Regions from separate parts of the Streptosporangium sp. G12 genome, predicted to be linked through region 2. Evidence: riboswitches for the same ligand, from Rfam matches in the RefSeq annotation. Region 2 holds a riboswitch; the other holds the start of a gene.
What was found. Region 2 has a riboswitch for S-adenosylmethionine ahead of ACVCAG_RS18880 (glutathione S-transferase C-terminal domain-containing protein). Riboswitches for the same ligand answer to the same signal wherever they lie in the genome.
Positions count from the first base shown of each region.

Region 1 (4,009 bases), on a different contig from region 2:
CGGTTCCCGTTTCGGCGGCACCTGGCTCAGGGGAAGCACCGCGCACACCCTGGTGGCGGCCACCACCAGTGCCGCCGACATCCCCACGATCCTCGACTCGGGAGTCCAGGCCGAGATCGTCACCAGGTCACTGGCGGAGCTCACCATGATCAAGCGTGAGCTCGACGAGACCCTGCCGCCGCAGCCGCTCGTGTCGAGCGCGCGCTACGTCGACGTGAAGAGGAACAAGGTGGTCGTCCTGTCCACGCAACCCCAGGCGGCCGAGAACGTCATCGAGAGCGCCGAGGTGAACAAAGCGGCGGTAGTGGTGCTGCCCTCCACCGAGGTTCCCCAGCCGCTGTACGACCTGGTGGGCGGCGACGCCTACTACATCGGCGGCACCAGCCGCTGCTCGATCGGCTTCTCCGTGCTCAAGGACACCCGGCAGGGTTTCGTCACCGCGGGTCACTGCGGCAGGACCGGCGCCGCCACCACCGGCTTCAACCGCATCGCCCAGGGCACCTTCGAGGGATCGGTCTTCCCCGGCAGCGACTACGCCTGGGTCTCGGTCAACGACAACTGGACGGCCACCCCGACGGTGGACAACGGCCAGGGCGGCACCGCGCCCGTCGCCGGCGCCCAGGTCGCCGTCGAGGGAGCCTCGGTCTGCCGGTCCGGCTCCACCACCGACTGGCACTGCGGCCTCATCCAGCAGCGCGACGCCAGTATCACCTACCCCCAGGGCAACGTCTTCGGGCTGACCCGCACCACCGTCTGCGCCGAATCCGGGGACTCCGGCGGCTCGTTCATCTCCGTCGACCAGGCCCAGGGCGTCACCTCCGGCGGCTCCGGCGACTGCAACCAGGGCGGCACCACCTACTTCCAGCCGATCGCCCCGATCCTCACCGCCTACGGCCTGGCCCTGAGGACCACCGCGGGCAATCCGCCGCCGCCGGTCACGGGCACCTGCAACGGCTTCCCCAACACCCACAACGGCACCCTGGCCGCCGGTGGGGCCGCCTACCAGCCGAAGGGTCTCCACTACAGGCCGACCGCCGGGGGCCTCCACTTCGCCTGCCTGGACGGCCCCGACGGCACCGACTTCGACCTGTACCTGCAGAAGTGGAACAGGGCGGGCTGGTCGGTCGTCGCGACCTCCAGCAGCGCGGGTCCCGACGAGAGAATCTCCTACAACGGCACGCCCGGCTACTACCGCTACCGGGTGGTCTCCGTGGCAGGCTCCGGCTCCTACACCCTGGGGATCCGAGTGCCGTGACCGCTCCGGCGGGTCGCCTCCGGCGGCGACGACCGGGAAGGGGGCGGGACCCCGCCTGCCGTCCGGGGCGCGTGCCGGGTGCCCCGCGACCGGCGGCCAAGGTTCGATCGTCCGGTGGATAACACGCCATGTCTCGCACAGTGAGACAAGGAGTCAGGAGGGCGGCGGGTCGGGGTAGAGTGCTGAGGACCTGCGCGTCAGGTTTCCAACTGAATATTTGCTCATCCAGAGGGGTGGAGGGACCGGCCCTGCGAAGCCCCGGCAACCATCCCGGTTCAAGACTCGTGATCTGAACGAGGTCGGCCGGGACAGGTGCCAATTCCGGTCTGTGACCAGGGTGGTCCGCAGACGAAGATGAGGGAAAGGCCTCGCTTCATGGCGCTCGCAACCACTGAGAACAACACCACCTCCTCCTCCGGTCGTGCCGGCGACGCGCGAGACCGGCGCTTCGGCCCCGCCGTCGCCCTGTCCTGCCGGGAGTGCGGTGCCCGCTACGACCTCGGCCCCAGCTTCGCCTGTAACGAGTGTTTCGGGCCCCTTGAGATCGCGTACGACTTCGGGCGTGTGACCCGGGAGCGGATCGCCGAGGGGCCGACCAACATCTGGCGCTACCGCTCGCTGCTGCCCGTCCCCGACGACGTGGCCGCCAAGCCCAACATGGCGCCCGGCTGGACCAAGCTCGTCAACGCCGGCAACCTCGCCCGCGAGCTGGGCATCCGCTCCCTGCACGTGAAGGACGACTCCGGCAACCCCACGCACTCCTTCAAGGACCGCGTGGTGGCCATCGCCGTCGAGGCCGCCCGCAACTTCGGTTTCCACACTCTTTCCTGCTCCTCCACCGGCAACCTGGCCGGCGCCGTGACCGCCGCCGCCGCGCGGGCCGGGCTGGACGCCTGCGTGTTCATCCCCTCCGACCTGGAGCAGGCCAAGATCGTCATGGCCTCCGTGTACGGCGGCAGGCTCATCGGCATCGAGGGCACGTACGACGACGTGAACCGCTTCTGCTCCGAGCTCATCGGCGACGAGCTGGGCGACCAGTGGGGCTTCGTCAACGTCAACCTCCGGCCGTACTACGCGGAGGGGTCCAAGACCCTGGCCTACGAGATCGCCGAGCAGCTCGGCTGGCGCATCCCCGACCAGATCGTCATCCCGGTCGCGTCGGGCTCGCAGCTCACGAAGATCGACAAGGGCTTCAAGGAGCTGGTCGCGCTCGGCCTGGTCGAGGACAGGCCGTACAAGATCTTCGCGGCCCAGGCCGAGGGGTGCTCCCCGGTCTCCGCCGCCTACAAGGCGGGCCACGACGTGATCCGCCCGGTCAAGCCGGACACGATCGCCAAGTCGCTGGCGATCGGCAACCCGGCCGACGGCCCGTACGTCCTGGACATCGCCCGCCGCACCGGCGGTGCGGTCGAGGACGTCACCGACGCCGAGATCGTCGACGCGATCCGGCTGCTGGCCAGGACCGAGGGCATCTTCGCCGAGACCGCCGGGGGCGTCGTCGTCGGGGTGCTGCGCAAGCTGGTCGCCTCGGGCACCCTCGACCCCGACGCCGAGACCGTGGTGCTCAACACCGGAGACGGCCTCAAGACCCTCGACGCGGTGGCCGCGGAGGCGCGCCCGACCGCGGTGATTCGGCCTTCTCTTGACGCATTCCGTGCGGCTATCGCCTAGAAATCGTGAAAGGTACTGAATTATGAGCGTTTCTGTGCGGATTCCGACGATTCTCCGGACTTACACCGATGGTGCCGCCGAGGTGAACGGAGAGGGTGAGACCCTGCGCGATGTTCTTCAGAAGCTCGACGCGGACTTCCCGGGGATCGGCGCCCGGATTCTTGATGAATCGGGAAAGATCCGACGTTTTGTCAACGTCTATGTAGGGGATGAGGACGTCCGTTTTGTCGACAACCTCGACACGGCCACGCCCTCCGGCGTCCAGGTCTCCATCATCCCGGCGGTGGCCGGAGGTTGATTCTCCCGCCCTGACGCGGCGCTGACCGCCCCGCGCCACCCTCGGGGCACCCGCGACTCCACGGCACCCGCCCGGCTCCGGCCGGGCGGGTGCCGTATTTTATGATGCAAGCTCATATTCGTGGACTAGATGGATGATGTAACCCTTAACTAACTAATAGTGATAGTGAAACTCTGTTCTCGTACTAAAAGCTCTCGTAAAGCGGTAGTTTGGTGCTTGACTCTGTTGCCCTACCGCTTCCCACAGGTATGGTCGGAACGATCGACGTGGCGAAGTCCGTCCCGGCGATTGAGGACTTCGCGAGAGGAATGGGCGTCGTCCTTAAGACCAGTAAGAGGAGTCGCAAGTGGCGCAGGGCACCGTCAAATGGTTCAACGCGGACAAGGGCTACGGCTTCATCGCGGTAGACGGTGGTAAGGATGTGTTCGTCCATTACTCCGCGATCATGATGGACGGCTACCGGGCCCTCGAGCAGGGCCAGCGGGTCGAGTTCGAGATCACCCAGGGTCAGAAAGGTCCCCAGGCGGAGTCCGTCCGGGCGGTCTGACGTAGCCGTTTCGTGAATTCGCAGGGAAGAGCCGGTGGATCCCGCGGTATCGCAGTCCGCTGGATCCTCACCGCCCAGGCCCGGCTCGCCCCCCTTCAGGCGAGCCGGGCCTTCGCGTCGTACGGGACACGTGGCCGCACGCGGCCGCGCGGGGGTACGGGTCGAGAGGCGGGGTGGTGGTGCGCGGTCGCGCGGAGACGCCCGGAGGCGCACGCGGGCGCGCGAAGCCCGCGGGGGC
Region 1 covers NZ_JBRIQO010000054.1:27,545-31,553, forward strand. The annotation lists gene ACVCAG_RS44605 (alpha-lytic protease prodomain-containing protein) at 1-1,255, shown strand, start outside; SAM riboswitch class I at 1,474-1,616, shown strand; gene thrC (threonine synthase) at 1,631-2,926, shown strand; gene ACVCAG_RS44615 (MoaD/ThiS family protein) at 2,949-3,224, shown strand; gene ACVCAG_RS44620 (cold-shock protein) at 3,571-3,771, shown strand.
Region 1: another riboswitch for S-adenosylmethionine. It lies ahead of thrC (threonine synthase); the one in region 2 lies ahead of ACVCAG_RS18880 (glutathione S-transferase C-terminal domain-containing protein).

Region 2 (4,009 bases):
GGGCGCGGGCAGCCTGGCCTCGACGAGGGTGGTGGCCGTCACGCCGCCGGGCACGGTGGGACTCTGTGCCCGCCAGCGCCCGTCGTGGTGGTCGACCTTGAGGTCCGCGCCGAGGAAGGTGACCACCCCCGCCCTGGCCAGGGCGCGCAGCTCCTCCAGCCGGGGTCCCGGCGGGCCGCTGGCGACGTAGCTGAAGAACCCGCCGAACCACGGGTCGGAGACGCCCAGCTCGGCGAGGACACCGTAGACGGAGAGCAGCCCGAGGATCATGGCGTGGTCGGCGCTGTGCGCCGGATCCGAACGTCGTTCCAGGTCGACGGTGAGATAGCCGCGCATCCACTTCTGCAGGCCGGCCTGGTCGCCGAACCGGATGCCGTCCAGCGGCCGGTCGAGCCGGTCGAAGTCGAGCCGGTCCGGGTGCCGGGGCACGGCCTCGCGGATCAGCCTGCGCATCCCGAGGCTGCGCCACTCCTCGGCGGCGAAGCCCTCCTCGAACTGCGCCCAGCCCAGTTTGGCGCGCTCGGGGTGGGCGGTGATGAGCTCGTGGTAGTACGCGAAGGCCAGCTCCTTGGCGACCAGCGGCCACACGTCGCGGCGGAAGTTCCACGGTCCCTCCCCCAGCGTCTCGCGGGTGAGGAAGCGCGGCACCGGCGGGCGGGCGCCGGTGAAGGGGTAACCGGTCTTGGAGTGGTACGGCACGCCGCGCCGCGACCCCACGCGCAGGAGGGGCTCGCGCCCGTTGGGCAGGTAGACCAGCTCCCCGTCGTACTCGCGGACGAACCGGCCGCCCCGGCCCGAGGTGAGCAGCACCATCAGGTCGACGAAGGCCAGCCCCATCCCCCGCACGATCACCGGCTCTCCCGCGGGAACGCCGTCCAGGTCGAGGTCCGCCGCGTAGCCGGTGGGCAGGTAGCGCAGCCCCCCGCGCGCGGCCAGATCGGCCAGCGCGCCCTCCTCCCTCGTCGGCGTCACGTCGCCGTGTCCCTGGGCCAGGATCACCGCGTCGGCCTCGATCGTCCGGCCGTCGTCCAGCGTCACCGCCTGCCCGCCGGGGACGTCGGCGAGGTCGACGGCGCGGGCGGCGTGCACGTGCACCCGGACGCCGCGCGGGGCGTTCGCCACCGCCTGCCGGAAGACGTGGGAGAGGTAGCCGTTCTGTGCCGGGCGGGAGGCGAACCTGCCGGGGTCGCCGCCGAGCCACTCGGCCAGCGTGGGTCCGGGGCGGATCGGTCCCTCGCAGCGCACCGACTCGTCGGTGAAGAGCGTCACGTCGGCGGCGGCGGAGTTCATCCAGAGCAGGTCCGGCTGGTCGTGGCGCCAGACGCGCCCGCCGCCCGGCGGGTGGGGGTCGATCACGTGGACGTCCAGCGACGGCCAGCCGAGCAGGTCGGCGGCGTTGGCGCAGATGCGCTCCACCAGGCAGGTGCCCGTCGGCCCGGCGCCGACGACGGCGATCGAGGCGCTCATATGGCGGCTCTGCGGTGCGGCTGGTCCCAGTCGGCGTGCGACGGCTCGACCGGGATCCGCCAAGCGTCGGTCTCGCCCGACGGACGGGCGACGACGGCGAAGTCGGTGTTCTCGCGGAAGGCGGGGTGGGCGTACAGGTCCCTGGCGTAGGCCCACAGGTTGGGGAAGGCGGTCAGCGGGCGCTCGCTGATCCTCGCCGCCGGGTTGTCGCTCAGGTCGAAGCGGAGCAGGGTCGGCCAGAGCCGCACGTCCGCCTCGGTGATCCCCGAGCCGAACAGGAACCTGCGGTCGGCCAGGCGGGCGTCCAGCTCGTCCAGGAAGGCGACCACGGCCCCGCGCGCCTCGGTGTACGCGGCCTCGGTGGTGGTCGCCGCCACGCGGCCCGCCGCCGTGTTGACGATCTCGTAGATCCTCGTGTTGAGCTCGTCGATCTCCGGCCTGAGCTCCTCGGGGTAGAGGTCGGCCTCGGGGTCGCCGCCGAACCGGGTGGCCAGGTCGATCGTGATGTCGGGGAAGTTGTTGCTGACGATGCGGCCGGTCGTCCTGTCCCACAGGACCGGCACCGAGACGTGCCCGTCGAAGCCGGGCTCGGTCACCTCGTACGCCTGCCGAAGGATGGTGAACCCGTTGACCGGGTCGGCCCCGCGCCGCTCGCGGAACGCCCACCCGCGCCCGTCGCGCTCGTCGTCGACGTAGGAGAGCGAGACCACGTCCTGGAGTCCCTTGAGGGAGCGCACGATGGACGCGCGCTGCGCGTACGGACAGACGGCCGCGACGTAGAGGTGGTAGCGCCCGGGCTCGGTGGGGAAGGCGGGTGTGCCGATCCGCCCCTGGAAGGGGTAGCGCGGGCCGGGCCTGCCACCGGGCCGGTAGTGGCCGTGGGTGTCGAGGTCGACGGGGCTCGCGTGGTTCAGTGTGCTGGTCTTCGACATGTGGCGCTCCCGGCATGTCTCGGTGACCCTGGTTGAGGGGGTCCGCGCTTGCGGCACGCCCACCGTGCCGCCAGGTCTCCCCCGGAGGCACCCCGCCGCGGTGCGAGGGTTGCCGGTCAGCCAGCCGGGGCTTCTCACTGACGCTCTTAACCTATTTAGAAGGTAGGAAATACATAGATCTCTGTCAAGGCTTAGTGTCGTGGAATGTCCTATGAGAGCGTGAACGTGGTCTACCGCAAGTACGACGGATCACTGCACTGGCATCACCGCGGCCTGCTGCTCGGCGAGGACGAGCACGGGGTGTGGACGGGCTGCGTGGCCGACTCCAGTGGCCACAAGGGCGACGGTCCCGCGGTCCCCTGGCCGCATCCGTTCGTGATGCTCTTCCCGCGCGACGCCTGGTGGACGGCCGCCTTCAACGCCGCCCCGCACAAGCACGAGATCTACTGCGACGTCTCCACGGTGCCGGAGTGGAGAGACGGCGAGGTCACCATGGTCGACCTGGACCTCGACGTGATCCGGACCCGCCGGAACCTGCTGAAGGGCCGCCCGAGCAGGGTCTTCCTGGACGACGAGGACGAGTTCGAGGAGCACCGGGTCAAGTACGCCTACCCGACCGACGTGGTCGAGAACGCCCGAGCCTCGGCCGCCTGGCTGATGGAGGCCGTCACCTCCCGCACCGCCCCCTTCGGGGACGCGCCGCGCTGGCTCACCCTGGTCGGCTGAACCATGGGCGGGGGTGCCGGGGGTGGCGACCCCCACCGCCCCGGCACCCCCGCGACCTCAGCGGGCGCGGTGGCGGAACATCCTGGCGGAGAGGACCGCCGAGACCAGCAGGAAACCGCCGCACCAGGCCAGCGCCTTCCACGGGTCGCCCCCCACGGGCCGGTCGAGCAGCAGGCCGCGTACGGACTCGATGATCGGCGTGGCCGGCTGGTTCTCCGCGAACCCGTGCAACCACGCGGGCATGGTGTGCACCGGGACGAAGGCGCTGCTCGGGTAGGGCAGGAACATCACCAGGAAGGTGAAGGCGCCCGCGGCCTCCGGCGTCCTGGCCAGCAGGCCGACCAGGGCCGAGACGGCGGACATGGCCAGGACGAACACCACCAGGACGCCCACCGCCGCGGCCCAGCCGGACAGGCCCGCGTCCGCCCGGAAGCCGAGCAGGAACGCGACGGCGAACACGATGGCGAGCGAGGTGAGGTTGCGCACGGTGCTCGCGGCCACGTGCCCGCCCAGGAACGCCCCGCCGCCGACGTCCATCGACCTGAACCTGTCGACGATCCCCCGGCTCATGTCGTGGCTGACGGCGACCGCGGTCAGGGAGGCGCCGTAGGAGGCGCACATGACGAGGATGCCGGGGACGGCGTAGGTGACGTAGTCGGTGCCGGTCTGTATCGCGCCGCCGAACAGGTAGACGAACAGCAGCATGACCAGGACGGGCATCAGGAACGAGGTGAGCAGCGCGTCGAGGTTGCGCAGCGACAGGCGGACGGCACGGCCGGTCATCACCGGCCAGGCGGCGAGTTCAGACACCGGCCCGCTCCCTGTCCGTCAGCGCGAGGAACGCGTCGTCGAGCGTGGCGCCGCGCACGGTGAACCTCTCGACC
Region 2 covers NZ_JBRIQO010000011.1:245,345-249,353, forward strand. The annotation lists gene ACVCAG_RS18875 (FAD/NAD(P)-binding protein) at 1-1,467, opposite strand, end outside; gene ACVCAG_RS18880 (glutathione S-transferase C-terminal domain-containing protein) at 1,464-2,399, opposite strand; SAM riboswitch class IV at 2,439-2,551, opposite strand; gene ACVCAG_RS18885 (DUF402 domain-containing protein) at 2,604-3,125, shown strand; gene ACVCAG_RS18890 (ABC transporter permease) at 3,183-3,935, opposite strand; gene ACVCAG_RS18895 (ATP-binding cassette domain-containing protein) at 3,928-4,009, opposite strand, start outside.